3 regions of the Anaerotruncus sp. 80 genome follow, and region 2 is predicted to be linked to each of the others. Evidence: riboswitches for the same ligand, from Rfam matches in the RefSeq annotation. Region 2 holds a riboswitch; each other region holds the start of a gene.

Region 1 (4,293 bases), on a different contig from region 2:
ACAGTCACTTCCATAGCAGAAATCCATTCCCGGTCGATTGTACCCTTTTTATAAGTATGTGAAACGCCGTCCTCGCCGTGCTTCTCATCACCGAGCAGAGTAAAGGTGACTTTTATCTTGTTATCCTCAGGCGCAGAAATTTGCTGTTCAGCTACAGTAATCTGCTGTTCCACAGTCTTTTCCTGATAAGAAATTGTCACACCGGTTACATCTTTTGTAAGAGGTGCAGCTTCATAAGTATAGTCTGTAATTTCTTCTTTCTTTCCACTGTTATATACTGCACTTACAACCATACCAGACGGGTTAAAATATTCTCCTGCGATATACGCCGTCTTTGAAGGCGCTTTTGTAATTTCAATCTTTGTCACTTCCAAAGGTGTTACAGTTACCGGTACTTCTACGATTTTTCCTCCCAGGCTGACCATTACTTTCTGTGTACCCTTCTCCATAACAGAAGGCGTCACGCTGTAACCGCCTGTTACAGTTCTCTCTGTGCCGTCTGCATAAGTGACTTTCAGACTCATACCTTCCCCATCAAAGGACTCGCCCTCAAAGTATGCTGTTTTTTTCGGCTGCGTAACCACTTCAACGATTTCGATGTCGCCGGCAGCGTCAGCTTTTTCGACCTGCAAGGTAATATCCGGCAAAATTCCAAAATATGCTGTCTGACTGACTGCGGTAAAGTTTGGAGAAGCGCCTACTTCATAGGTAATTTCTCTGTGTGCGCCGTAACTGCTTCCAAATCCAAAAGTGAAAAGACCCCCTTGGGATACAGTCAGTGTGTCTTTTGTATAATCCGCCGGAATAGCTGCTGCATCGCCCTTTTTCAGGCTATAGTTAGTGCTGCCAAAGAACGTAGTCTTTGTAATGCTAACCTGATTTTCCATAGTCTGCGCTTTGGCATTAGCTGCAAAATTGTACTGTGCTGCGGTTCCTCCAACGGTTTTACCTTCCATTCCTTCTACAGTCTGATAGATTACCGCTGCTGACATATTATAAATTCCCGCTAGCTTATTGACAGGATGATACAATGTATCGAAACTGATTGCAAACTGGTCGCCTGCCACTAACGCCTTGCCCGGCGTAGTCTTGTTGGTAACCGCTGCTTTGACACCTTTCGCAGAAACCACCTGATAATCACAGGCAGTTCCGTCGCTGACCTTCACAATATTTCTGCCTTCGACCAACTTTACAGTATAACTGCCGTCTGCATTTCTTTCAGCTGGCACAAACCCACCATAGTTCAGCTTTCCGCCAGCATAATTAGGATTTGCCACCTCTACAGAAGCAACTTCACCTGTCGGTGTAAATGTATAGCTTCCATGAGCATCATCATAAACTGTTTTTTCCCCGGCAGCATCAGTCATCTCTGTCAGATAGTAAATGATATCCAGCTCCGCATCCAAGTCATCCCCTGCGAGTTTTCCATTGCTGACGGTTGCGTTCGTCTCGGTATTTACCTTAGCGTTGACACTGACCGTACTATCAGATGATCCTACAGATACTACAAACACACCTGTATTTTCCGGCCAGATTGCACCAAAGAACGGACCGCCAACCGCAGAAATATTATTAAAAGCGTCATAGGTTACAAGTACCACTGCAGTACCTTCCTTCTGCGCAGTCACTTTTCCACTTTCTGATACGGATACCACATCACTTGGTGTTCCGTCAAAGTTGACAGCCTCATAGTGATAGTCCGGCTCAATAAAGTAATTATTTGTAAGGGTGTCTACTGCCTCCCAGTTTCTCAGAGATACGATCTGGTATTCATCGTTTTTCTTCAACTTCAGATAGCCTGCGGGATTGATGTTCAGATAAATGTCTGCCATGTTGTAATTCTTATTTGAAGTTGAAGCTTTATCGACGGTTTTAGCGTTTTTTCCTTCCGGCTTCAAATCGCTTTCAGAAACATTTAAGATATACGGATCTTTGGACGCTGCCGGTGACTTGAATTTTCCGGTATAAGTCACATAGCCTTTCCCACTGATTCTGAAATTGTAATCCTTGTTTGCCGGCAGATTATAGGATACCGTCTTCAGCCCTTCCTCAGCCGGCACTTCACCAATAGTCTCCTGCTCTATAAACGGCTTGAAGTGTTTTTCCTTCGTGCCAACAAATACTTTTGCATCCGCCGGCACAGTAATCTGTACATTTCCTGTCTGCACATCTGCTTCCGCAGCAAATGCCATAGACGGCATCATGCAAAGTACCATGACGATACTTAGAAGAATGGCAGAAAATTTCTTTACTGTTTCGTTTTTCTTCATGTGTTCTTCCTTTCTACATTTCTGCCCACAAAAAAACTGCAGGCTCTTTGCCTACAGTCCGCATTTACTGTATCTAAACTCTGGATTCTTACGGTTACCTCGCCGCGGAATCCTCATCTCATGCAGGTCTCCTGGCTCATGGATTATCGTTTTTCTTTCCCTTCCCAGGTCTCCCCAGTGGGTGGCTCTTCACCAGTGGTAAAAACAATCCAATTACAGTGGCGGGTCCGCGCAAGGCTCTCACTTGCTTCCCTCTTAGCTCCCCTGTGGTACGCACAAGGAAGAACACAAAATGGTTTCTTTATATTTTGTTTTTAATTATAATCTGGAGAGACTTTGGATTTCCTTTTCGCAAAGCTAACTCCTATTTCATTATATCCTTGTGATTATTTTTTTGCAATACAATATTTTCAAATATATACTATACATAAATGGCAATAGGTCAAAACGAGACAATTTCTTGTTGCATTTCCACTGCACAATTGTTATATATGTAAAGAGAACAAAATACTGCCGAAAGGAGGTGCGCAAATGTCATGGACAGCAAGGTGCTGGAGCAGCTTTACCGCAAATACGAGAGAGAGCTATACCTGTATATTTATTCCATCTGTAAAGACAAGCATGCGACGGAAGATCTGCTGCAGGAAACTTTTTTAAAAGCCATTCTGGCTCTGCCAGACGGTCATACCAATATGCGTGCCTGGCTTTACCTGGTAGCAAGAAACCTGACCTATAATGCAATAAAAAAAGCAGGAAGGTATGAGAACATGACAACTGACCCTGCAGCGAAAAAAAGCGCAGAGCCGCTGGAAATCATTTTGCAGCAGGAACAGTACAAGCTGCTCTATAAAAACCTGCAGCGGCTTTCCGCGAGATCAAGGGAAATTTTAATCATGCAGTACTTCGGCCAGCTATCCCACAAGGAAATAGGCACTGTACTGGCAATGACTCCGTCAGCTGTGCGCATGGCAGCTGTACGAGCCAGAAAAGAACTGAAAACCCATATGGAGGAAGAAAAATGAGATATCGTGAACTACTCGAATTATATAAAAAAGGCGAATTGACGGAACAAGAGGCGGAAAAAGTTCGCACCGATATTGAACGTCAGGAGGCCATCACCGACTACCTTTTAGAAGTCGAAGAAGTCTTTGATCTCAGCCTGTCAGAGGATTTTTTGAAAGAAAGAACATTGTCCGACTCTGAGGATTTTGTAAAGGTCATCAATCGTTCTATTAGAAAAGCCTTCCGAAAGCTGGGCGTAATCATACTGGTGATGGCGCTGATTATGATACTCTTCATCCAGTTTGCGCTGCCACAGATTGTATCCCTGTTTTATTACAATCCAGGAAAAATCATCGGTGAGGAGGAATACAGAACTACCAAGCAGATAGAATTGGATATGGCAATTTACACCAGTCTGATGCTGCCTGGCTATTACCGCGATGTAGTCAACGTGACCGACCGGGGATACGGTAACTACGACATCAATATCCCACAAAGTATCTCCTACAACGGACGTTTCTCTGACATCTCTGGAAAAATTGAAAAAGGGCGACTAACCCTTTATAACAATAATGTTCTACGTAGACCACATATGAATATCTTCGGCTGGAGCGAAATTCTTTCTGAAACCAGAGATTCCTATGTGACAGATCAACCACTTTCAGAACTGACAGACCCTGTCGATTATCTTACCGTCTCCATGAACCCAGCAGACAAATACGTCGTCTTTGTCACGCTGAATCGGCAAATGCCTTACGAAGACTTCATTGCGTGGACAAAGAAGGAGGAAATTCCGGGGCTTCTATGGTGTGCGCCGTGCACACGTGCATCTGGCCCTCCACAAAATCTAGGTTTTTATTACGATTTCCTATACGGTGCAGCTATGGGTTGGGACAGAGACGCCTATCCGAACCTGTTCTTCGACACGGACAAAGGCATAGATATAGATAAAGAAAGCACCGTGCGGTCTCACTTTACCAGTCAACTTCGTTACCTTGCATCTAGAGAAGCGTTCTGTAAA
Region 2 (4,293 bases):
ACTCGTTTCCATTCCTGATAAGCTCGTTTTGGGTCGTCCAATGTCCAGGTAATATTACGGCATATTACCATATCAAAACTTTCATCGGGAAAGCTTAAATTCTGGCAATCCATGGTCATCAATACAGCACTTTGTCCTTGCCTCTTTACGTTTTCCTTTGCCCTGGCAATCATATTTTCCGTAATATCAATACCAGTTACTTTATGACCTTCTTCACTTAGAATAATAGGGAAAAAACCCGGACCTGTGCCTACATCCAGAATTTTCAGTTTTGCTTTTCTGGGAGCATAGGACAGGATCAGCTCCTTCCATGCTTGTCTTTGAGAACTTTCCAGTTCTTCCTTAATGCCACGGCTGTATACATCCGCTTCTCCTTCCCAGTAATCCTTGATTTCTTCATTTAATCTCATGGTATCTCCTTTCTATTAATACAGTTTGTTTAGTACAAAAAATCACGTAAACGACTTCAAGCTTTTCCGCCACATATCACAGTTTTTTCTCTACAATGTCAAAATGAGCAATTACACTAAAGCTCTCTCTAAGAGACGTGTGCTTCTCTTCTACAAAGTGTTCTCCTTAAACACAAGAACAATAACAATTAGCAAACTCCAGCACTAATGTATCGTACATATTTCTTTTCGCGTTGCGTTTCTGTAATGCTGACTGCATTCTTCCGCATATAATTCCTCCTGCTCTTAATCCGGTAAATAATATCTTAACTGAAATAATACATTTGTCCATGACCCACAAGTTTGAATCAATCGCTTCACAATATACGGTGGAACATCTTTTTTGGTCGGCATTCTTTTAAGTGTTTCACTTAACTGTTGTAAATACTCTAAATCCGCTTTTGCTTCATCGGTAAGGTTTAAAACCCTGTAATAACAGTCATACAAAGTGTTTTTGTGTTTCCTTACCCCCTTTCTGTTGCTCAAGACCAGATCCGTCGATGAAAAGGGAGTGATTCGCATAACAGGTTCAAGACCTATCTGATACAATGCGTTTCTCCAAGAAGAGCAGCGCTCTATCAATTTTTGTCTCATTTCTCTGTCTACTTCGTCATGAAGTGGAGCGCGTCCTCTTTCCATAGATAATTGCTTTATAGTATCCAGCATCTGTCGGTAATCATCTTCCAGGTCGTCAATTCGATACACAGATTGTTGGCTTAATAAACAATCTTGAATCCCCGCAGCTTTTATCACCTGCCCCCATGTTTTCATATATTTTTTTAAATTTTCACATACTTCCGGAAGTTCATGAGGGTGAGGAATTCTCCCTGTCACCATGGCCTGTTTCCGAACAGTCTCCAGTTGTTTTTCTACATATTTTTTTTCTTTTTCAAATTGTTCTAAAGACTTCCCCTTGTTACCCGCAGACGCAGGAAGGCCGGCAGTTCTAAGTGCATATGGCCATTTTTTAAATCTTTGCTTAATATAGTCTTTCCATATCCAGAACACTTCTTTTTGCGAAGGGGATGTTCCTAAGACCTGTGCTCTATTACGCAAAACATTTAAAAGCATCTCGTCTGTTAACTGATCATAGAAAGCCTTACCCGTTTCACTTAAAAGTGAGAATGTTTCACAAGTCTCCGTATCGACCTCTTGTTCCATATTCTCATTATCATAAAATTCCTGCGACATTCTCAAAAGTCTTTGATACATAACATGAAATTTTTCTTCTGTTATCGTCGATTTGTCCATACCTTTCACCTTTTGTTAAAATCTGCTAAAAAAAACGTCTGTTCCGAAAGAACAGACGAAAAACAATGCAATCCTAACGGAAAAAAGAACACGACCTGAGCTGACTTATGCTAAAGCAATCACAGCTATATGTGGCGGAATTTCACCGCTCTAAAGATTAAGAGTACATGTTCCAAGAACAATCCTCATCGCATTTGTTTATTATATCAAATTAAAAAACCCTGTAAAACTCCAAAGTTAAACAGGTTCACACAACAATAAAATTCACAGCACTATCTGTGAAAACTATCCTTTATCTATACCTCCTGAACTCGAAGAGTGTAACGAATAATGCATATGAATGTATCCTGACTTATACATCATCATGGCCTCTTGTCTTCCCGATAAAAATCAGTGACTGAACAACGTTCTCAAAAGGACACTCCGTAATTACAGTAGCGTTCCTGTGTAAGACTCTCACTTACTTCCTGCAGAAAAATTCCGCAAAATTCAAAATGCATTTACATATTCACTTTTATATAAAAATACAACATTTTTCACATTTTGTCAATATAAAGGACTTTTATTTTTCCTGCAAAAATAAACGTAAAAACCAGAATAAACGTTTTTATTATTATATTAAAATATTTATTATATTATAACAAATTATATTTTTTAAATTCTGATTTCAATTTTATATATAGAGTATTCTAATAATAAAAAATGTCTTCCTTCTATAGCAGACTTCCGCCAATCATAGGATAAGTAATTTCAAAAAAAACGCATCGTTTATCACAAACATACTCGGAAAATACACGATCTGCCAATACAACATCTTTATCCCCCATCAGTCTCTCAAGTTCATGCAGTTCTGAAAAATAAAATATCTCCTCCATTAAGAAAGTTTCGTAAAATTCTCTGGTTTCCATGTCGGGTGCATACAACCCCAATTCTACTGATATACCCTGTTTTTCATAGTACTTCTTCAATCTGCTCCCCAATAGTGCCTCTGTCATAATCAGCATTTTTGCACCTTTTTTTATCTTAGGAAATACTTCCTCTGATACGGGGTGCAGTTCCTGATATATCGGAATATGCCATTTCTGACACCATGTTTCAGCCAAACAGCTGCCTTCCAGATTCCACGGCCAAAGGGAACAAATCTCAGGGAGCGTATCAAGCTCCCATAACTGAAACAGATGTACGCAATCAAACCCTTGTTTTTTTATCTGCTCTACTGCTCTTGTATAATATTGCCGGCAGGCAGTGCCAAGAGGGTAATGTCCAAGAATAAGAATTGTATGACCGCCCGGCTGCAGACGGTGTTTCTCTGCAAATCGTTCTCCCATTATCTTTAAAGCTTCTGCCGCCGCTTTTACGCCATAATGGAAACCATCTGTATAAAAGATCTCCCTTTGATTGTGTCGTAAAAACAATGTCTGTTCTATGCCGCTCATCTTTGTTACAGACCCAAACAGGCAGCAAAGCATTTTTTCTGAAGGAAAGTTCTCATTCAGAAGCTGTTGTAAATGTGAAGAAAAACCGGAACAAACATCCAGGTCATTAAATGAAGTCCGATACATACCATGGCTCTTATGAATCTCTGTTGACAGATCCAGGCAACGGCCACACCCTCCCGGAGTTATTAACAGCTGATCAACAGGAAAGGTTTGTAGCATAGAAAAAACAGCAGCAATATCCGGAGCCATAACAGGCATAATTTCCCCGCCTGTTGGTGACATTTTCTCACTGCTCCCATTATCGGAGATAGTGGGATATGATAAAAGCTCTTTCAGGATACTATCTCTTTCTTCTCTTGGCTTCTTCCTTCGCTTTACCATGGGACCACGCTGCAGAATTCTAACAGGTTTACCTTTCGGATTGTCCGCTTTTCTGAGCACTTCTTCTAAATCCATCCCCGAAATCACTTCCAGACAGGAAACATAAAAAACTATTCCTCTGATATCCTCGGCTGCAGCTGCCATCTCCAGCATAGCTTTGATTTTCTCGCTATTGCCCAAGACATAGTCATTTTCAGTCATCATACAAGGATAAAATCTTTTCAGTGCGCCTTTACGCTGCGCTTCCAGATACAAACTTCGCAGACATATGAGAGAACCGGCTGCTACTAAAGCTATGCCTTCTGTTTCAAGAATTGGTGCAGCCACACTTTCTTCCAGCCCTGAGAAATCCAGACTCTGTATGGCACAAGTCATTTCTTCACCTCCGACTTTAAATGAATTCGCTTTCGAAAAAGTTCCAATTCTTCTTTTTTTACTGGTTGGGGCAAGAAGTGCTCCCCATTTTCAATTCTTTCGGCCAAATGAACAAACTGTGCAAAAGCTTTGCTATCTGGCTGAGTTTCTGCTAAAGTTTTTCTGCAAAAGTCTGCGACCTTCAATTCCTTACTTTCTTCAATAACTCCTACAACCGGACATTTCACCAGCTCTGAAAACTCGTTCAGTATAGTCGCATCCCATAAGCCGCTATAGTGATTGTGGATCAGGCCACCCAATGCCGCACCATTAATTTGAAAAGTTTTTATGCCTTCAAGAATATTATTTGCTGCATACAATGCCATAAAATTTGCGGATGTCACAACATATACCGTGTC
Region 3 (4,293 bases), on a different contig from region 2:
TACTTGGAATAAGAAGGAGGGTTTTTAGTGATAGAAATCGAAAAACCAACAATCACTAAGTTTGTGGACGAAGACGGTACTTACGGCAAATTTGTCGTAGAACCTCTTGAAAGAGGTTATGGTACAACACTGGGAAACTGCATGAGAAGAATTCTCTTGAGTTCGCTTCCGGGTGCTGCTGTAACTTCTGTAAAAATCGACGGAATACTTCACGAGTTTTCAACGATACCAGGTGTCAAAGAAGACGTAACAGAAATCATCTTAAACTTAAAGAAACTTGCTGTAAGACTGAACGGCGATAATACAAAGCGTGTAATCATCAATGCGGTTGGTCCAAAAGTTGTAACGGCTGCGGACATCATTGGCGATTCCGAAATGGAAATTTTCAATCCTGAGCTGCATATTGCAACACTGGAAGAAAATGCTACACTTGTAATGGAAATCAATCTCGCAAGAGGCAGAGGCTATGTACCTGCTGACCAGAACAAGACAGAAAGCACACCGATTTCAGTGATTCCAGTTGACTCTATCTACACACCTGTTAGAAAAGTCAACTATACAGTAGAGAACACAAGAGTTGGTCAGGTCACTGACTTTGACAGATTGATTCTGGAAATTTGGACAGATGGTTCCATCACGCCGGAAGAAGGCGTATCCATAGGAGCGAAGATTATGCAGGAACACCTGAATCTCTTCATTCAGCTGGATGATTCTACCGACGGTATGGAAATCATGGTTGCAAAAGAAGAAGACCAGAAAGAAAAAGCGCTGGAAATGACAATTGATGAATTGGAACTTTCCGTTCGTTCTTTCAACTGCCTGAAGAGAGCTGCAATCAACACTGTTGAAGAATTAACCGAACGCACCGAAGAGGATATGATGAAGGTTAGAAACCTTGGTAAGAAGTCCCTCGACGAAGTGAAAGCAAAATTAGAAGAATTAGGACTTGGTCTCAAACCAAGCGACGATTAATCATTTGCATAGACAGACAATAACGAAGTGAAAGGAGAATTGATATGCCAGGATATAGAAAACTGGGCAGACCTACTGCTCACAGAAAAGCTATGCTGAGAAATCTGGTAACTGATCTGCTCAGAGAAGGTAGAATTTCTACTACTGACTGCAGAGCTAAGGAAGCTAGAAGAGAAGCAGAAAAGCTGATTACACTTGCAAAGCGCGGCGACCTTCACGCAAGAAGACAGGCGCTGGCATACATCTACGACGAAAGCGTAGTAAGCAAGCTGTTTGATGAAATTGCACCAAAGTATGCTGACAGAAACGGTGGATATACAAGAATTCTGAAGCTGGGACCTAGAAGAGGCGATTGCGCTGAAGTAGTGTTCTTAGAATTAGTATAATCATCAGCTTAAGATAAAACATGAAAACCCTGCATGGTAAGCCCTGCAGGGTTTTATGGTTATACTGTGATTTCTTTAGTAGACTTTGCTGTATTTGAGGTAGTATGAAGACCTTGCAACCTGAAAGCGTATAATTTTGAGAAAAAGTGGCGCAGCAGGGAAAGATTAATATCTATATAATGTAGTAATAAAAAATGATATTGCAAATTTGTTCGGAGAGGGCTATAATACAATTGGAAGAAATTCCAAACAATAATTAAAAACTAAAATAAAAAACAACGTTTTGTGTTCTTTCCATTGGAATCGCACCTTGTTTATCAGGAGATGTCAATGAGAAAGCTAAGAGGGAAGCAGGTGAAAGTCCTGCGCGGACCCGCCACTGTAGTTGGATTGTTTTGATTGAGACTGGAAATAGTCAACCACTGGGGAAACCTGGGAAGGGAGATTGAGACGATAATCCATGAGCCAGGAGACCTGCATGAAATGAGGATTTGCGGCGAGGTAACCGTAAGAATCCATGGTTAAGATACAGTAAATTCGGACTGTAGGCAAATGCCTATAGTCTTTTTTGTTGTAAAAAGCAGGAAGCTGTAGGCGGTAACTAAGACAAGAAAGGAAAAAACACATGAAAGAACAAAAGCAAAACTTGAAGAAAACTCTTGTGCTGCTTCTCAGCTTTCTCATTGTTTTCAGCATGATGCCATCTATGGCATTTGCGGATACAGGTGATGGAACCGAAGCGGAAGCAGAGAAATCCTGTAAGGTAACTATTACTTCACAGGCGAATCAGAAGTTTTTCCATGCGCCGCTGGTGAATACCCAGGTAGATGCGGATCTTGCTGAGACCTACGGCTATGCCGACAGCGTGAAGGATGAAGTTTCTGTATTGGATGCGCTGGTAAAAGCGCATATGGAGAAATATGGAGAAGAATTTACTAAAGAGACAGCAGCTGATAAGCTGGAGATAGACGAGAACGGCAATGTAACCCGTTATTTTGGTGAGAAAACCACAGACAGCGGTGTTATGATCAACAGACAGCTTTGTGAGACGCCGGCAGTCACAGCAATCAAGGAAGGAGACTGTTTGGAATTTTTCCGCTATGCTTCTGCTGAAAAGAAGGATATGTATACAGGGGTTTCCGCTAGCTATGCTACATCAGGAAATAATGGGATACATTGGAAGCCGGTGTATACACTGAGCAGGCTCAGAGACGTTCCTTTCGATATCCATTGCTGGGGATTCAATGTGGCGCAGTTTGGCGCAAAGGAAGAATCTCAGCGGATGCTTAACGGCGTGGGCATGGAAGGACTGCAGCTGGGGGTAATTGACTCTAATGGTGAAGTTGCGCCGGTTGGTGGAGCTGCGGCAAGTAGTAAAGCAGTAGTCAAAAATGTAACTTTAAATCAGACAGAGGATTCCTGCTGGCTAACGGCATATAATCCGAAAGCAGATATTATCATGCCATTCATAAACGTACAATTGCTGAATGCTCCTTCCTTGAAAGTCTTGGAACTTTATAGAAGTGAGGAAGATTTTAGCGAACGTAAAAATCCGCTTACAATGACTCCTGCATTGCAGGATGGCAAAAAAGACGGATATGAAGTGGACATACCGGATTATCTCGGCAATAAAGGCGTATATATCTATAGCAGCTTCTCTTCTGATCCGCAGGCGCCGACCAACGAATTTGCAGGCGAAGCGCTGAATAAAACTGTACGGGGAGAGTCTGGTATGATCTCCGGAAACCGCTCAAAGCTGTATCAAGGATGCTTTCATGTTCGTTATAAGGGAAGCATGGGGATCGTTGCGCAGTACAGTATAAAAGCAAATCTTAATGCTACCCTGAAAGAACTGGCGGTAGAAGGTATAATGGATAAAGCCTTCAATCAGGATGAAACGCAGTATCATACGTATATTGACAAGGATGCGGAAACGACTAAGATTAAAGCAACTGGGTACAATAAGTCATACATGATTAAAGCAAATGGAATAGAAGTTTCAAATGGAGAGGAAAGTGAAATTCCTGTAAAGTGGGATGAATCCGGCCGCATGAATGTAGAAATTACAGTTTCCTCTGACCGCTATGCAGAAACAATCTATCAGATTTGTTATGAAAAAGAGCCTGAAACGGATGTGCCTACCGTTGTAGAACAGCCAAAATCTGCGGATTACATCCAGGGAAATAAAGCGGCAGCGCTGACAGCGAAAGCCAGCGCAAGCGGAGCAGTGCGTTATCAGTGGTACAAGAACAGTATCAATTCTACAGAAGGTGCGACTGCTATTGAAGGAGCACAGGATAGGGAATATACACCATCTACAGAAGAAATCGGTACAACTTACTACTATTGTCAGTTTACCAATGAAAAAAATAAGGAAAATACTGCTATTTCCAATATCATAAAAATTGTAGTTAGTGCTGATCCGACACCAAAAGCGACATTGGAAAATTTTGGTAATGAGTTGGGAGATGATTACTCCTATGCTTTTCATAAAGGTTTTGTGTACGCACCGGGGGCTGAAGCGGAAAAAATTTCCGTTAAGCTTGAAAATCCGGTAGAGGGAGCAGTGTACAGTTATCAATGGTATAGAAATTTCGCCACAGCCGGTGCAGAGTCGAAAACAGGCGGCAGCTTCGGACCGAAAGACGTGACGGAAATTCAGCCGTTTACGGATGCGAAATATGCAGATGATTTAGGTAGTTACTGGTCCTGTGAAATCACATGCACCTTTAAGGGAAAAAAATACGAATCTTATGCGACAACCGGAGAGAAGAATGCGGCAGGAAAAGATATAACGGGTGTTTACGTCTTTATCAAGGTAGACTCTGCGGCAAAACCAGTGTTTACTAAGCAGCCGAAGGGTAACGAATCTTTGAGAGTCGGAGATGCTGCTTCAAAAGGGAGAGTCAGTGTATCCGTAAAGAAAGATGACTAT

Evidence for each region. A riboswitch is a leader RNA that binds a small molecule or an ion and turns the genes downstream of it on or off. The one in region 2 is predicted to bind cobalamin.
Region 1: it holds a riboswitch for cobalamin, as region 2 does, so the genes downstream of both, D1155_RS13385 (DUF4430 domain-containing protein) here and D1155_RS05925 (hypothetical protein) in region 2, are expected to answer to the same signal.
Region 3: it holds a riboswitch for cobalamin, as region 2 does, so the genes downstream of both, D1155_RS08350 (bacterial Ig-like domain-containing protein) here and D1155_RS05925 (hypothetical protein) in region 2, are expected to answer to the same signal.

Annotation. Positions count from the first base shown of each region.
Region 1 is NZ_QWES01000030.1:6,493-10,785, reverse strand. Features, by position in the region: gene D1155_RS13385 (DUF4430 domain-containing protein) at 1-2,270, opposite strand, end outside; cobalamin riboswitch at 2,374-2,576, opposite strand; gene D1155_RS13380 (RNA polymerase sigma factor) at 2,807-3,292, shown strand; gene D1155_RS13375 (anti sigma factor C-terminal domain-containing protein) at 3,289-4,293, shown strand, end outside.
Region 2 is NZ_QWES01000010.1:5,911-10,203, reverse strand. Features, by position in the region: gene D1155_RS05930 (class I SAM-dependent methyltransferase) at 1-410, opposite strand, end outside; gene D1155_RS05925 (hypothetical protein) at 696-1,700, opposite strand; cobalamin riboswitch at 2,021-2,209, opposite strand; gene D1155_RS05920 (nitrogenase component 1) at 2,414-3,895, opposite strand; gene D1155_RS05915 (nitrogenase iron protein NifH) at 3,892-4,293, opposite strand, start outside.
Region 3 is NZ_QWES01000014.1:25,239-29,531, reverse strand. Features, by position in the region: gene D1155_RS08360 (DNA-directed RNA polymerase subunit alpha) at 28-972, shown strand; gene rplQ (50S ribosomal protein L17) at 1,017-1,358, shown strand; cobalamin riboswitch at 1,627-1,855, shown strand; gene D1155_RS08350 (bacterial Ig-like domain-containing protein) at 1,984-4,293, shown strand, end outside.